One region of the Mesorhizobium sp. WSM3864 genome, then DNA from elsewhere that is predicted to be linked to it. Evidence: predicted binding sites of a transcription regulator. Region 1 holds the regulator's gene; the other holds the start of a gene.
What was found. Region 1 encodes PhoB, which activates phosphate uptake and scavenging genes when phosphate is short. Its sites were predicted from a motif close to TGTCATNNANCTGTCAT; they were not measured.
Positions count from the first base shown of each region.

Region 2: ugpB (sn-glycerol-3-phosphate ABC transporter substrate-binding protein UgpB) is a predicted target of PhoB. The motif match lies at 4,081-4,097, and genes of this name have one in related genera.

Region 1 covers NZ_NSGD01000004.1:339,222-346,855, forward strand. Annotated here, with positions in the region: gene pstA (phosphate ABC transporter permease PstA) at 1-806, shown strand, start outside; gene pstB (phosphate ABC transporter ATP-binding protein PstB) at 803-1,606, shown strand; gene phoU (phosphate signaling complex protein PhoU) at 1,627-2,331, shown strand; gene phoB (phosphate regulon transcriptional regulator PhoB) at 2,351-3,040, shown strand; gene CK215_RS12045 (ROK family transcriptional regulator) at 3,357-4,592, opposite strand; gene xylF (D-xylose ABC transporter substrate-binding protein) at 4,941-5,981, shown strand; gene CK215_RS12055 (sugar ABC transporter permease) at 6,218-7,582, shown strand; gene CK215_RS12060 (ATP-binding cassette domain-containing protein) at 7,596-7,634, shown strand, end outside.
Region 2 covers NZ_NSGD01000004.1:463,338-470,971, reverse strand. Annotated here, with positions in the region: gene CK215_RS12665 (sn-glycerol-3-phosphate import ATP-binding protein UgpC) at 1-889, opposite strand, end outside; gene ugpE (sn-glycerol-3-phosphate ABC transporter permease UgpE) at 896-1,744, opposite strand; gene ugpA (sn-glycerol-3-phosphate ABC transporter permease UgpA) at 1,753-2,637, opposite strand; gene ugpB (sn-glycerol-3-phosphate ABC transporter substrate-binding protein UgpB) at 2,707-4,017, opposite strand; gene CK215_RS12645 (EAL domain-containing protein) at 4,332-6,761, shown strand; gene CK215_RS12640 (TlpA disulfide reductase family protein) at 6,753-7,442, opposite strand; gene argH (argininosuccinate lyase) at 7,479-7,634, shown strand, end outside.

The DNA of each region.
Region 1 (7,634 bases):
CCGTGATGATGGCGCTCTGCACCATAGCGGCGGGCATTGGCCTCGTCTGGCTGGCGCTGATCCTCGGCGCCCTTCTCTATAAGGGACTCTCGGGGCTCTCGCTTTCGGTGTTCACGCAAATGACACCGCCGCCCGGCGACGCCGGCGGCCTGCTCAACGCCATCTACGGCAGCATCGTGATGACCGTCATCGGCATCGTCGTCGGCACGCCGATCGGCGTGCTCGCCGGAACCTATATGGCCGAGTACGGGCGCTTCTCGCGCCTCACCACGGTGGTGCGCTTCATCAACGACATCCTGTTGTCGGCGCCGTCGATCATCGTCGGCCTGTTCGTCTACGAGCTGATGGTGCGGCCGATGGGTCATTTCTCGGCGATCGCCGGCGCGGTGGCGCTGTCGATCCTGGTGATCCCCGTGGTAGTGCGCACCACCGAGGACATGCTGAACCTTGTGCCCAACGCGCTGCGCGAGGCTGGCACCGCCATCGGCGCGCCGCGCTGGGTGGTGATCCGCTCGGTCGCCTATCGCGCCGCATTGTCCGGCATCGTCACCGGCATATTGCTGGCGATCGCCCGCATTTCGGGCGAGACGGCGCCGCTGCTCTTCACAGCGCTCAACAACCAGTTCTGGTCGAGCAATCTCAACGCGCCGATGGCCAGCCTGCCGGTGACCATCTTCCAGTTTGCGCTGAGCCCTTATGAGGAATGGCAGCAACTGGCCTGGACGGGCGCACTGATAATCACCCTGACGGTTCTCGGGCTGAGCATCTTCGCCCGCAGCCTTACCGGACGCAGAGAGGACAGATGAAACCGATGTTGTCCACCGACCTGAACGTAGCCGAGACGACCGCCGAGAAGGCCAAGATCGAAGTCAAGAACCTCAACTTCTACTATGGCCAGTCGAAGGCGCTGAAGGACATCAACCTGTCGCTGCCCGAGCGCAGCGTCACCGCCTTCATCGGACCTTCGGGCTGCGGAAAGTCGACGCTGCTGCGCGTGCTCAACCGCATCTACGAGCTCTACCCGAAGCAGAGCGCCGAAGGCCAGGTGCTGCTCGACGGCAAGAACATCCTCGACCGCTCGCAGGACCTCAACCTGCTCAGGACCAAGATCGGCATGGTGTTCCAGAAGCCGACGCCGTTCCCGATGTCGATCTACGAGAACATCGCCTTCGGCGTCAGGCTGTATGAGAAGATAAGCAAGGCCGAGATGGACAATCGCGTCGAACAGGCGCTGAAGCGCGCCGCGCTGTGGAACGAGGTCAAGGACAAGCTCAACGCCAGCGGCCAGAGCCTTTCGGGCGGCCAGCAGCAGCGGCTCTGCATCGCCCGCACGGTGGCGGTGAAGCCGGAGGTCATCCTGCTGGACGAGCCGGCATCGGCGCTCGATCCGCTCTCGACCGCCAAGATCGAGGAGCTGATCGACGAGCTGCAGGCCGACTACACGATCGTGATCGTCACCCACAACATGCAGCAGGCGGCGCGCGTCTCGCGGCAGACGGCGTTCATGTATCTCGGCGAGCTGATCGAATTCGACCGGACCGAAAAGATTTTCACCTCGCCCCGCGAGAAGCGCACGCAGGACTACATCACCGGCCGCTTCGGCTGAGTTCATACGAGGACATAACCATGGCCCATACGGTCGCTTCCTTCGACGAGGATCTGAGGCAGATCAGCCAGCTCATCCGCGACATGGGCGATCTTGCCGGCTCGATGGTCGGCGCGTCGACCAAGGCTCTGCTGAATTCCGACAACGCGCTGGCGCAGCGCGTGGTCTCCGACGATGCCATCATGGACGCGCGCCAGCGCGAGCTCGACGATCGCGCCATCACGCTGATCGCCAAACGCCAGCCGATGGCCGACGACCTGCGCAGCGTCGTTGGCGCCATCCGGATGGCCGGCGATCTCGAGCGCATCGGCGACCTTGCCAAGAACATCGCTAAGCGCGTCGGCTCGGTCGGCATCAGCGCCGCGCCGCGCGACCTTTCGCACTCCATCGATTCGATGGCGCAGCTGGTGCTGATCCAAGTGCAGGGCGTGATCGAGGAATACACGGCCGGCGACGCCACGGCGCTCGCCAAGCTCCGCAACGACGACGAGCGCATCGACGTCAAATACACCTCCGTCTTCCGCGAGCTCCTGACCTACATGATGGAGGATCCGCGCAACATCACGGCTTGCACGCATCTGTTGTTCTGCGCCAAGAATCTGGAGCGCATAGGCGACCACGTCACCAACATCGCCGAGAACGCCTACTATGTGCTGACCGGCACGCAATTGCCTGCGAATCGTCCTAAGCAGGACGAGACGGCGATGTCGGCGCCGGCGGCCTGACAGCGAAGGTGCCTGCTAAATGATCGCGCCACGCATCATGGTGGTGGAGGACGAGGAACCGCTGGGGGTGCTGCTCCGCTACAACCTCGAATCCGAGGGCTATCAGGTCGAGGTGGTGACGCGCGGCGACGAGGCCGAGATCCGCCTGCAGGAGAATGTGCCCGACCTTCTGGTGCTCGACTGGATGGTGCCGGCGGTGTCCGGCATCGAGCTTTGCCGGCGCCTCAGGATGCGGCCCGAGACCGAACGCCTGCCGATCATCATGCTGACCGCGCGCGGCGAGGAAAGCGACAGGGTGCGCGGCCTCTCGACCGGCGCCGACGACTATCTGGTCAAGCCGTTCTCGACGCCGGAATTCATGGCCAGGGTCAAGGCGCTGCTGCGCCGCGCCAAGCCGGAGGTGCTGTCCAGCGTGCTCAAGGTCGGCGACATCGTGCTCGATCGCGAATCGCATCGCGTCTACCGCAAGAAGAGCGAGATCCGGCTCGGCCCGACCGAGTTCAGGCTGCTGGAATTCATGATGCGGCATCCCGGCCGGGTGTTCTCGCGCAGCCAGCTGCTCGACAATGTCTGGGGCGAGACGATCTATATCGACGAGCGCACCGTGGACGTGCATGTCGGACGCCTGCGCAAGGCGGTCAACAACGGCCGGATGCCCGATGTGATCCGCACCATTCGCGGGGCGGGCTACGCGATCAGGGAAGACTAGATCCAGGGCACCGAAGGTCTGACGGGTTCTATCTGCGCTGGCGGGTTATCGAGACGCTGGTGCTTCGCCGTCCACGGGCGGAGCACGAAGCGTCGCGACGCGGCGCAGACCCGACGATCCACGCGACTTCCACGCGCCGCGGCGGTGCAGAAATTCTGCTCCGCTCATCCGACGATTGAGGTAATGGCATGGATTCCAGGGTCTCCGCGACGGAGCTTCGCTCCTGCTCCGCCCTGGAATGACGAAGCTGCGGGGCCTTCGCTAATCTCCGGCGTCTGCAGGACCCACAGAAGCCAACGATCGCTATCGAAGCTGCTCAGGCCACGTTCTTGCCCGCTCTTGCCTGCACGCCCGGGGCGAAAATCTCCTGGTCGACGAAGGTCAGCGCGCGCATGGCGCAGCCCTCGCGGATCAGCGGCAATTCGTTCGGCTCAGTATCGAAGGAGATCGAATTTGAATGCTGGCCACCGGCAGTCTGGCCGATCGCCTCGCGCAGCGCCGGCTCGATCAGGTCGAAGGCGGCGGCGCTGACGCCGACCATGGCGACCGGCGCTGGGTCGATCAGCGCGAACAGGCTGCCGAGGCCGAAGCCCAGCGCCTCCCCGGCCCGGCGATAGGCCTCGCGCTCCGGGCCATCCGTCTCGCGCGCCTTGGCCGCGAGCGCCCGCATGTCGGCGTCGCCGACATCGACCGGCTCGGCGTTCTCGCTCATCTTCATGGCGCTGCGCCAGATGGCGTAGTTGCCGGCATAGGCTTCGACGCAGCCGCGGCGTCCGCAACGGCAAAGCGCGCCGCCCGGACGATGGATCATGTGGCCGAACTCGCCGCCGGAAGAATGCGTGCCGGTGAACAGCTCGCCCTTCAGCACCAGGCCCATGCCGATGCCGTGCGAGAGCAGGATGGCGATGAAATTGTCGCGATAGCGGTCGGGATCGCGCCACTGCAGCGCCACCGCCATCATGTTACAGTCGTTTTCCATGGTGGCCGGAATGCCGAATTCCTTTTCCAGGATGTCGGCGAAGGGAATGTCGGTCAGCGGCGTGATCGGCGACCATAGCATGGCGCGGGCATGGGAATCGGTGATGCCCTGGATGCCCATGGCGATGCGGGCGACGCTGCCGACGTCGAGGTCCGGATCGTCCAGCCGGCGCCGCACGATCGCCAAGCATTCGCCGATCAGCTCGTCGCGCGGCATGGTGAGCGTATCGAGGCGGCGCTGCTCCTCGGCGATGACCTGGCCCGCATAATCGATAACGGCGACCGAGAGGAAATTGAGCGACAGCACCACCGTTACCACCGCTGCCGCCTCAGGCTTGAGCGCGAGGCCCACCTGTGGCCGGCCGCGCTTCAGAGACGCGGTCTCGCTCGGCTTGCTCTCGGCCAGGATGCCTTCCTGGATCAGGTCGGAAGAGATCGCCGAAATGGTCGAATGGCTGAGCCCGGTGGTCGCGGCGATTTCCGTGCGCGACGGCTGGCCGGCCCGGCGCAAGGCCGAGAGCACCATGGCGCGGTTGCGCCGGCGCAGATCGTCGTGGCGGATTCCGACCGACATTTTTTCTCCTCCCAGTCAGCGCGGCCTCTCGATCATGCACAGGACCCGGCGACGCGCCAGATCGATTCACCCGGACGCCGGCACCCGAACCGTCCGGGTTTTTACAAGTTTCGGTGGACGCGGGCTGCGCCTCCTCCGAACTGTTCCCCGATAGTGGCAGAAGCGGTCGGCACTGTCATTATTTATTACGGGTCTCGAAAAAAAGTACGCGACACGTCAAAAACCGTCAGAATTGCAGTTGACAGCGCCCTAGCCTTGGATCAGTATTTTTTCGAGGCTCGAAAAAAAGCCTTTGCATGGTCTTCGGGCCAATCTGGGTCGCGCCGCGAGGGGCGCAGGGAGGATATCATGAAGAGATTCGCAGCCGCCATGCTGGCGGGCGTCGCCATGTCGTTGACGTTGGCGTCGGTCGCCGAGGCGAAGGACAAGGTGATCGGCGTTTCGTGGTCCAATTTCCAGGAAGAGCGCTGGAAGACCGACGAAGCGGCGATGAAGAAGGCGATCGAGGCCGCGGGCGACAAGTATATATCCGCCGACGCACAGTCCAATCCAGGCAAGCAGCTGACCGACGTCGAAAGCCTGATCTCGCAGGGCGCCAATGCGCTGATCATCCTGGCGCAGGACGCCTCGGCGATCGGACCGGCGGTGCAGAAGGCACTCGACGAAGGCATTCCGGTCGTCGGCTACGACCGCCTGATCGAGAACAAGGACGTGTTCTATCTGACCTTCGACAACAAGGAAGTCGGCCGCATGCAGGCCCGCGAGGTGTTCAAGGCCAAGCCCGAGGGCAATTACGTCTTCATCAAGGGCTCGGGCGCCGACCCGAACGCCGATTTCCTGTTCTCCGGCTCGATGGAAGTGCTGAAAGAAGCCATGGACAGCGGCAAGATCAAGAATGTCGGCGAGGCCTATACCGATGGCTGGCTTCCCGCCAATGCGCAGAAGAACATGGAGCAGTTCCTGACCGCCAACGACAACAAGGTCGACGCGGTGGTGGCGGCCAATGACGGCACCGCCGGCGGCGTCGTCGCGGCGCTGACGGCGCAAGGGCTGGCCGGCACCGTTCCGGTCTCGGGCCAGGACGGCGACCATGCCGCGCTGAACCGCATCGCGCTCGGCACCCAGACGGTGTCGGTGTGGAAGGACGCGCGCGAGCTCGGCAAGCACGCCGCCGAGATCGCCTCGCAGCTCGCCGACGGCAAGAAGATGACCGACATCGCGGGCGCCAAGGACTTCACGACGCCTGGCGGCAACACCGTCAAGTCGCTGTTCCTGACCCCGGTCGCAATCACCAAGGATAATCTCAACCTCGTCATCGACGCGGGTTGGATAAAGAAGGATGAAGTCTGCGCGGGCGTTGCCGCCGGCAGCGTCGCGGTCTGCAACTAAGCTGGCCGTCAGGTTCAAACGCAGCGCCGCGGCCGTTGGGCCGCGGCGTTTCTCCAAAGGCTTTCGGGCGTACTGAAGCCGGAGACCATTGGGGCAGTTCACTGTCCGGCAGGATCGCCGAACTGCTCCAGCCGTTTGTTTGTGCGTAATTCCAGGCGGCTACGCACTTTTCCTGGAATTGCTCTAGCATCGTGGTCCGGCATCCGCGCCAGACGGCAAGCCGGTGGGAGGAGATCATGACCGATACGACCTCTGATACGCCGGCCAACCCGGCGGCGGATCGCGCGCGGGCTTCCGAACTGAGCACCGTCGGGCGCTTCCTCACGGCGACTGAGCTCGACACACGCATGCTCGGCATGGTCGGCGCGCTGCTGATCATCTGGATCGGCCTGCATGTCATCTCGAGCCTGCGGCTCGGCGTCAATCCACTCGATTTCGACAGCCGAACGTTCCTGACGCCGCGCAACCTGTGGAACCTGTCGGTGCAGACCTCGGCCGTGGCCATCATGGCTTCCGGCATGGTGCTGGTCATCGTCATGCGCAACATCGATCTCTCCGTCGGATCCGCCGAGGGTTTGATCGGCATGGTCATGGGCTTTGCCCAAGTGCATTTCCTGGTGCGAATGGTTGGGCTCGAGCTTGGCAATCCCTGGATCTGGGTGCTGGCACTGTTGATCGGCCTGGCGCTCGGCCTGCTGATCGGCGCCTTCCAGGGCTTCGTCATCGCCTATCTCGAAGTGCCGGCCTTCATCGTGACGCTTGGCGGGCTGCTGGTCTGGCGCGGTGCTGCCTGGTGGGTCACCAGCGGCCAGACGGTGGCGCCGCTCGACGCCACCTTCCAGCTGATGGGCGGCGGACCAGCCGGCTCGATCGGCGCCAAATGGAGCTGGATCGTCGGCGCCGTCGCCTGTGTTGCCGTGGTGTTTGCGCTGTTCAACGGCAGGGTGCAGCGCAAGCGCTTCCGTTTCCCGCTGCGTCCGATCTGGGCCGAGACGCTGCTCGGCGCGGTCACCTGCGCGGTCGTCATGGGCGCGGTGTGGCTGGCCAATTCCTATCCCTGGCCGGTCGGCATCGTGAACCGCTACGCCGCCGCCAACAACCTCACGGTCCCCGAAGGCGGCCTGTTCATCGCCCACGGCATCGCCATTCCGGTGCTGATGGCGATCGCCGTCGGCCTCGTCATGACCTTCATCACCAAGCGCACTCGCTTCGGCCGCTATGTCTTTGCCATCGGCGGCAATCCGGAAGCGGCCAACCTTGCCGGCATCAACACGCGCTGGATCACCATGAAGGTGTTCATGATCATGGGTGTGCTGGCGACGATCGCCGCGGCGATCTCGTCGGCGCGGCAGAATTCGTCGACCAATGCGCTCGGCACGCTGGACGAGCTCCTGGTCATCGCCGCGGCGGTCATCGGCGGCACCTCGCTCGCCGGCGGCTCGGGAACCGTGCTCGGCGCTATGCTCGGGGCGCTGCTGATGCAGTCGCTGCAGTCCGGCATGGTGCTTCTCGGCGTCGATTCGCCGCTGCAAAGCATCGTCGTCGGCGCCGTGCTGGTCATCGCGGTCTGGCTCGACACCATCTACCGCAAGCGGGTGTGAAGGAGGCAGCATCATGGCAGACGAGAACGCTCCCGCCGGCGCCGCGCTGGTC
Region 2 (7,634 bases), 120 kb from region 1:
CCGTTGCGGACAGCATCAGCGCCCCGGATCGGTCCTCGGCATCGGCGACGAGTTCGGCGTCCTCGGGCCTGAAGCCTAGCATTGCCGCCTGCCCGCCGGGCGGGGCAAGCCCAAGCAACTTTCCTTCCAGCTCAGTTGCAGAACTTTCTGTGCTCAGTGAGAGCAGGTTCATCGGCGGCGCGCCAATGAAGGACGCGACGAATGTCGAGGCCGGCTTCTCGTAAATGTCGAGAGGAGCGCCGATCTGCTCGACCAGCCCGGCATTCATGACGACAAGCATGTCGGCTAGCGTCATCGCCTCGAGCTGGTCGTGGGTGACATAGACCGAAGTGACGCCGAGCCTGCGCTGCAGGCTCTTGATCTCGACCCGCATCTGGCCGCGCAGCTTGGCGTCGAGGTTGGAGAGCGGTTCGTCGAACAGGAAGACTTTCGGATTGCGCACGATCGCCCGGCCCATGGCGACGCGCTGTCGCTGGCCGCCGGAAAGCTCGCGAGGGCGCCGGTCGAGCAGTCCCGACAATTCCAGCACCTTGGCAGTTGAACGCACTCTGCTGTCGATCTCGGCTTTCGGCGTGCCGCGATTACGCAGGCCATAGGCCATGTTGTCGTAGACCTTCATATGCGGGTAGAGCGCGTAATTCTGGAAGACCATGGCAATGTCGCGTTCGGTCGGACCGACGGCATTGACGATCTTGCCGTCGATCGCAACCGTTCCGGACGAGATGGTCTCGAGTCCGGCGATCATCCTGAGCAACGTCGATTTGCCGCAGCCAGAGGGACCGACCAGCACGCAAAGCTGCTTGTCCGGAATGGCGATGGAAACGCCTTTCACGGCCTCGACGCCGCCGGCATAGAGCTTCCTCACATCATTGAGATCAACCGTCGCCATCGCCCCTCACTTCTCGGATTCGACCAGGCCGCGCACGAACCAGCGCTGCATCAGCACCACGACAAGGATCGGCGGCACGATGGCCAGCATCGCGGTGACCATCACAAGGTGCCACTGGGTATCGGCATCGGCGAAGGAAACCATCTTTTTCAGCGCAATGACGATGGTGTTCATGTCGTTGCTGTTGGTGACCAGCAGCGGCCACAGATATTGCGTCCAGCCATAGATGAAAAGGATGACGAACAGCGCCGCGATGTTGGTGCGCGACAGCGGCAGGAGGATGTCGAAGAAGAAGCGCCACGGCCCGGCACCATCGACGCGCGCCGCCTCGACGAGCTCGCCCGGGATGGTCATGAAGAACTGTCTGAACAATAGCGTGGCCGTGGCCGAGGCGATCAGCGGAATGATCAGACCGGCATAGGTGTCGATCATGCCGAGATCGACCATCACCTTGTAGGTCGGCAGGATGCGGACCTCGACGGGCAGCATCAGAGTGATGAAGATCAGCCAGAAGAAGGTCATGCGCAGCGGGAAACGAAAGAACACGATGGCATAAGCCGACAGGATCGAGATGAAGATCTTTCCGACCGCGACGCCGAGCGCCATGACCGTCGTGTTGAGAAGCAGCCTGCCGACGCTGACGCCGCCGATGCGCCCGACACCGCCGAACAACGCCTCGCTGTAATTGTTCCAGAGCTGGTCACCGGGCAGCAGCGGCAGGGGCGGCTTGAGGATCGTCTGCAGCGTCTGAGTCGAGGCCACGAATGTGTAGTAGATGGGAAATGCAACGATCAAAATGCCGAGAATGAGAGCGGCATGGGCGATCAGGACACGCAACGGGGACTGGCCGATCATCGCTTGCCTCAGCCGTAGTGGACTTTGCGTTCCACATAGCGGAACTGGATGGCGGTGAGCGCTATGACGATGACCATCAGGATCACCGACTGCGCCGCCGAGTCGCCGAGGATCAGGTTGACGAAGCCGTCATTGTAGACCTTGTAGACCAGCGTCTCGGTGGTCTTGCCCGGTCCGCCGCCGGTGACGGCATGGACGATGCCGAACGTGTCGAACAGGGCATAGACAGTGTTGACGACCAGCAGGAAGAAGGTCGTCGGCGCGAGCAGCGGGAAGATGATGGTCCAGAAACGCTTGGTCTCGCGGGCGCCGTCGATCGCCGCCGCCTCGATCAGCGTCTTCGGCACCGCCTGCAGCCCGGCGACGAAGAACAGGAAATTGTAGCTGATCTGCTTCCAAGCGGCGGCGGAAACCAAAAGGATCATGGCGTGACTGCCGTTGAGCAACGGGTCCCAGGCTATACCGAGACTTCTCAGCACGTAGGATAGCGAGCCGATCGAAGGGTTGAACAGGAACAGCCACAACATGCCGGCGATCGCCGGCGCCACCGCATAGGGCCAGATCATCAGCGTGCGGTAGAGCGCTTTCCCGCGCACCACTTTTTCCGCCATTACGGCGAGCAGCAACGCCACGGCCATGGCCACGATTGCGGTGGCAAGCGAAAATACCACCGTTACCTTGATCGAGTTGAGATAGGCCGGGTCGGCAAGCACTTTGCGGAAATTGGCAAACCAGACGAACTTGCTCTTCAGCCCGAATGGATCCTGCCTGAGCATGGACTGGTAGAGCGCCTGCCCGGCCGGCCAGTAGAAGAAAACCAGTGTTATGGCGAGTTGCGGCGCCACAAGCAGGTAAGGCAGAACTTTGTGGGGGAAAACGACGCGCGGGGTCAGCTTGGTTTCCTCGTCAAGCAAGGATCGCCCGCGCGGATCCGCGCGGGCGACGTTTCATCTCGGCCAGGTCTAGTTGCCCAAAGCGTCCTTGATCGCCGCGTTGCCGCGCGAGACGGCATTGTCGAGCGCCTGCTGAGCCGTTTCCTGGCCGGCCAGCATCTTCTCGAACTCCTCGTTCTGGATATCGCGCACCTGCGGCAGATTGGGCAGGCGCACACCCTTCGAATTCTCGGTCGGCGCCTTGCCGGTCATCTGCAGGATCGGTGTCTCGCGGCCCGGGTTCTTGTCGTAGAAGCCGGACTTCTTGGTCGCCTCATAGGCCGCCAGCGTCACCGGCAGGTAGCCCGACTTCTGGTGCAGATATTCCTGCACCTCGGTCTTGGAGAGATAGGCGAAAAAGGCCGCGACGCCCTTGTACTCCGCATCGGATTTGCCGCTGAAAACCCAGAGGCTTGCGCCGCCGGGCGTCGTGTTCTGCGGCGCGCCCTTGGCATCGCTGTCATACGGCAGTTGGCCGATGCCGTAGTTCATGCCCGACTTGACGATATCGCCGAGCCCGCCCGAGGACTCGGTAAAGATGCCGCATTCCCCGGCGAGGAATATCTGCTTGGCCTCGGAGGTGCGCCCGCCATATTTGAAAGTGCCATCCTTAGCGAGGTCAGCCAGCGCCTGAAAGTGGTTGACGAAAATCGGCGCATTGATCTTGAGCTCGACGTCGCCGCCGGCCAGTCCGTTCTGCTGGGTCGCCCAGGAAACATTATTCCAGGCGGCAAAATTTTCCAGATGGATCCAGGTCAGCCAGGTCGAGGTGTAGCCGCAAGGGGCCGCGCCGCTCGCCTTGATCTTCTTCGCCGCTTCCCAGACCTCGTTCCAGGTCTTAGGCGGGTTGTTCACGTCGAGGCCGGCCTTCTGAAAGATGTCCTTGTTGTAGTAGAGGATCGGCGAGGAGGAATTGTAAGGGAAAGACAACATGGTGCCGTCCGGCTTCGAATAGTAGCCGACTATGCCGGGCAGATACTGGCTCTTATCGAACGTCATCCCCGCGCCCGTCAAAACTTCGGCCACGGGTTTGATCGCGCTCTCTGCCGCCATCATGACGCCGGTGCCGACATCGAACACCTGGATGATGTCCGGCGCCTGGCCGGCGCGGAACGCGGCGATGCCTGCATTCAGCGTCTCGGGATAGGTGCCCTTGAAGACCGGAACGATCTGGTAGTCGCTTTGGCTGGCGTTGAAGTCCTTCGAGATCTTGTCGACGACTTCCGCATTGGCGCCCGTCATCGCATGCCACCAGCTGATCTGCGTGACAGCGAAAGCGGACGTGGTGGAAAGCAGGGTCAAGGTAGCGGCAACACCTGCCGCGAAGCCGAAGAGCTTCATGTTTTCATCTCCCGTTGTGATTGGCGAAAGGGGGGCTTCCGCAGAAACCAGTATGTGTTGCGCATGACAATCGGACAACGGTTTTGTTATGCGTCGATGAACATCAACTGATCCTAAAATAACGTGCATCAGTCACGGCCGGGCAGATTGCTTGCCGGCTTAGGATTGAGCGCGTGTGCGACAGCCGGCCTAACCTTATCCGCCCTTACAACCCGAGACACACGCGTCGGTTGCAGGTCCACTAATCGATTCTTTAGCCGTCGGGCCTTAAGCAATCTTAACTTGATTGATGCGGGAAGATCAGGTGGGGCCAAATGTTGACCGTCTATAATTGCATCGTGCACGAGCACGATCTGAGGTTGGTCGCGCTTGCGGCGCTCATCTGCGGAATTTCTTCTTTCTCGGCGGTCAATCTTCTTCGCCATGTCGAGCAATCGACCAGTCGAAATCGCTACGCATGGCTGTTGATTGCAGCCACGGCGACCGGATTTGGCATCTGGGCGACGCACTTCGTCGCCATGATCGCCTTCACGCCGGGAATACCCAACGCCTATAACGCGGAGCTTTCCGCCCTTTCGCTGGCTGCCTCCGTAGTTCTGACAGCGGCCGGAATGTGGATCGCCACCATCCGCGGCGGCATTGATCACTACCTTGTCGGCGGCGCCGTGCTCGGCGTCGGCATTGCCGTGATGCACTATACCGGCATGGCGGCGTTCGAGGTCCAGGGCCGGATCGTCTGGAACGAGCTGCTCGTCGCTCTTTCGCTGGCGGCGGGCGTCACGCTTGCCGCGCTTTCGCTGCTCGTCGTGCTGCGCCGCCCGTCGACGCTTACGACGATCGCTGCCGCCGTCTTGCTCACACTGGCCATCTGCACACTGCATTTTATCGCCATGGCGGCGGTCTCGATTTATCCGGACTCCTCGATAGAGATCTCAAAATTCACCATCGCGCCGATGTCGCAAGCCTTTGCCGCCGCGGCGGCAAGCCTGGTCATCCTGGTGCTCTCGGCCGCGGCGCTCCGCATCGACCTGCGCTTCCGACGCCACCAGGCGGAAGCGCAGCGCATGCACGGCCTGGCCAACGCGGCGGTCGAGGGGCTGATCGTCTGCGACGGAAGCCGCATCGTCAGCGCCAACGACAGCATCGCGGCGCTGAGCGGCATCGCGCCCGGCACGCTGAACGTGATGACGCTTGGCGACCTCTTCGGCGAACGCATCGCCTCAGCCATCGCCGGCGGCAGCGGCCAGGCGCAGGAAACCGAGCTGCGCAGCCAGGACGGCACCCGCATCCCGGTCGAGCTGATCGCCCGCAGCATCGACTATTGCGGCAAGCCTCACGACGTCGTCGCCGTCCGCGACATGCGCGAGCGCAAGAAGGCCGAGCAGGAGATCCTTCGCCTGGCGCATTTCGATCCGCTGACCGGGCTTGCCAATCGCCGCAGCTTCACCAGCCGCCTCGAGGCCGAGATCGCCACGGCAAGCGGCAAGGGCGGGCAGCTCGCGCTGATGCTTCTCGATCTCGACCGCTTCAAGGAAGTCAACGACCTGTTCGGTCATGCGGCCGGCGACGCCGTGCTGCAGAGGGTGGCGCAATGCGCTTCGGGCGTGCTCCGCCATGGGCAGATGCTCGCCCGCCTCGGCGGCGACGAATTCGCCATCATTGCGCCGAACCTTCCCGACCCGCAGGCCGCGGGCCGCATCGCCGAGGCGGTGCTTTCCAAGCTGCGCCAGGAGAGCCAGTTGTCGCCCGGCGGCGAACTGGTGTCGGCCAGCATCGGCATTGCTCTTTTCCCGCTGGACGCCGACGAGCAGGCGGCGCTGGTCAGCCATGCCGACACCGCGCTCTACCGCGCCAAGGCCGAGGGCAAGGACACTTATCGCTATTTCGAAGCTTCGATGGGCGCCGAGACGCGCGACAGGCGCGCCATGGAGCACGATCTGCGCCAGGCGGTTGCGCGCGGCGAGTTCCGGCTGGTCTATCAGCCGCAAAAAGAGATCAGCAGCGGCAAGATGATCGGTTTCGAGGCCTTGATCCGCTGGCATCATCCGGAGCGCGGCAACATCCCGCCGTCGGTCTTCATCCCGGTCGCGGAAGACAGCGGCGCCATCGCCCAGATCGGCGAATGGGTGCTGGCGACGGCCTGCGAGGAAGCCGTCCGCTGGAAAAATCCGCTGACCATCGCCGTCAATGTCTCGGCGGTGCAGCTCCACAACCCGAATTTCAGCCGCAAAGTGCACGAGATTCTGCTGCGTTCGGGACTTCCGGCCGGACGGCTGGAGCTTGAAGTGACCGAGACGGCGCTGATCAAGGATATGCCGCGGGCGCTGGCGACTCTGCGGCAGGTCAAGGCGCTTGGTATTCGCGTCGCGATGGACGATTTTGGAACCGGCTATTCATCGCTTTCCAATCTCCGCGCCTTCCCTTTCGACAAGATCAAGATCGACGGCTCCTTCATCAAGTCGGTCGACAGGAATGGCCAGGTCGCGGCCATCGTGCGCGCCGTGCTGGGTCTGGGGCGCGGCCTCGGCCTGCCTGTTCTGGCCGAAGGCGTCGAAACGCTGGACGAATTGCGCTTCCTCGATGCCGAAGACTGCGAGATCGGCCAGGGATACTATCTCGGCAGGCCAGGCCCGATCGAAACCTTCAGCGAGCTGACCGGCGTGCCGGCGGCCATGGATGCTGTCGAGGCCCGCGGCGGCAGCATCCTGATGCTCGAGCCGGCCGCCGCGCTGCGCTCAGCTTGACGGACTGAGCGCGGCCTCCACCAATCGCTTGGCGTCGGGGCTCGACCATTCCGCCGGGCCGTTCATATGTGCGATCAGGCAGCCTTCGCCGTCGATCAGCATCGTCACCGGCAGGCCAAGCGCCAGCCCGCGCGTCTTGGCCTCGTTGAACAGGCCCATCGTCGCATCCCGGTAGTAGCCGAGCGTCTCGATGCCGATCTCCTTCAGGAACTTTTTCGGCTTGGCGTCGTCGCCGGTGTCGACATTGACCGCGACGACCTCGAAAGCGTTGCCGCCCTTTTCCTTCTGCAACGCATCGAGCGCCGGCATTTCGGCGCGGCAGGGCGCGCACCATGTCGCCCACAGATTGAGCAGCACCGTCTTGCCGGCATGACCGGCGATCGTCGTCGGCTTGCCGTCGGGTCCGTTGAAGGCGAGGCCCTTCAGCGATTGCGGCGGATCCGCCGGCTGCAGCGCCGCGACCTGGCCGACTGCCTTTGCCGCAACCTGCTTGGCCCGTTCGACCTTCGCCTTGCAGGCGATGTCGTCCTTGCCGGTGCCGGCCGCGGCAACCTGATCCGGCGTGTTGTTGCCAGAACCGCTCTCGCTGACATATACCGCGACCGCGCCGGCCAGCACGCCCGCTACAAGCGCGGCGAGGATGAGGCGCGGGGCCGGGAAGAATTTATTGCCGTCTGCCATTTTCTTAAAAACTGCTCCGGAGCACGGGTTATAGCGATGAGCGACAAGAAGGCCAGCAACCAGATGTGGGGCGGACGTTTTGCCTCGGGTCCGGCCGCGATCATGGAAGCGATCAACGCATCGATCGCCTTCGACCGCAAACTCTACGCGCAGGACATCCGCGGCTCGATCGCCCACAGCGAGATGTTGGCT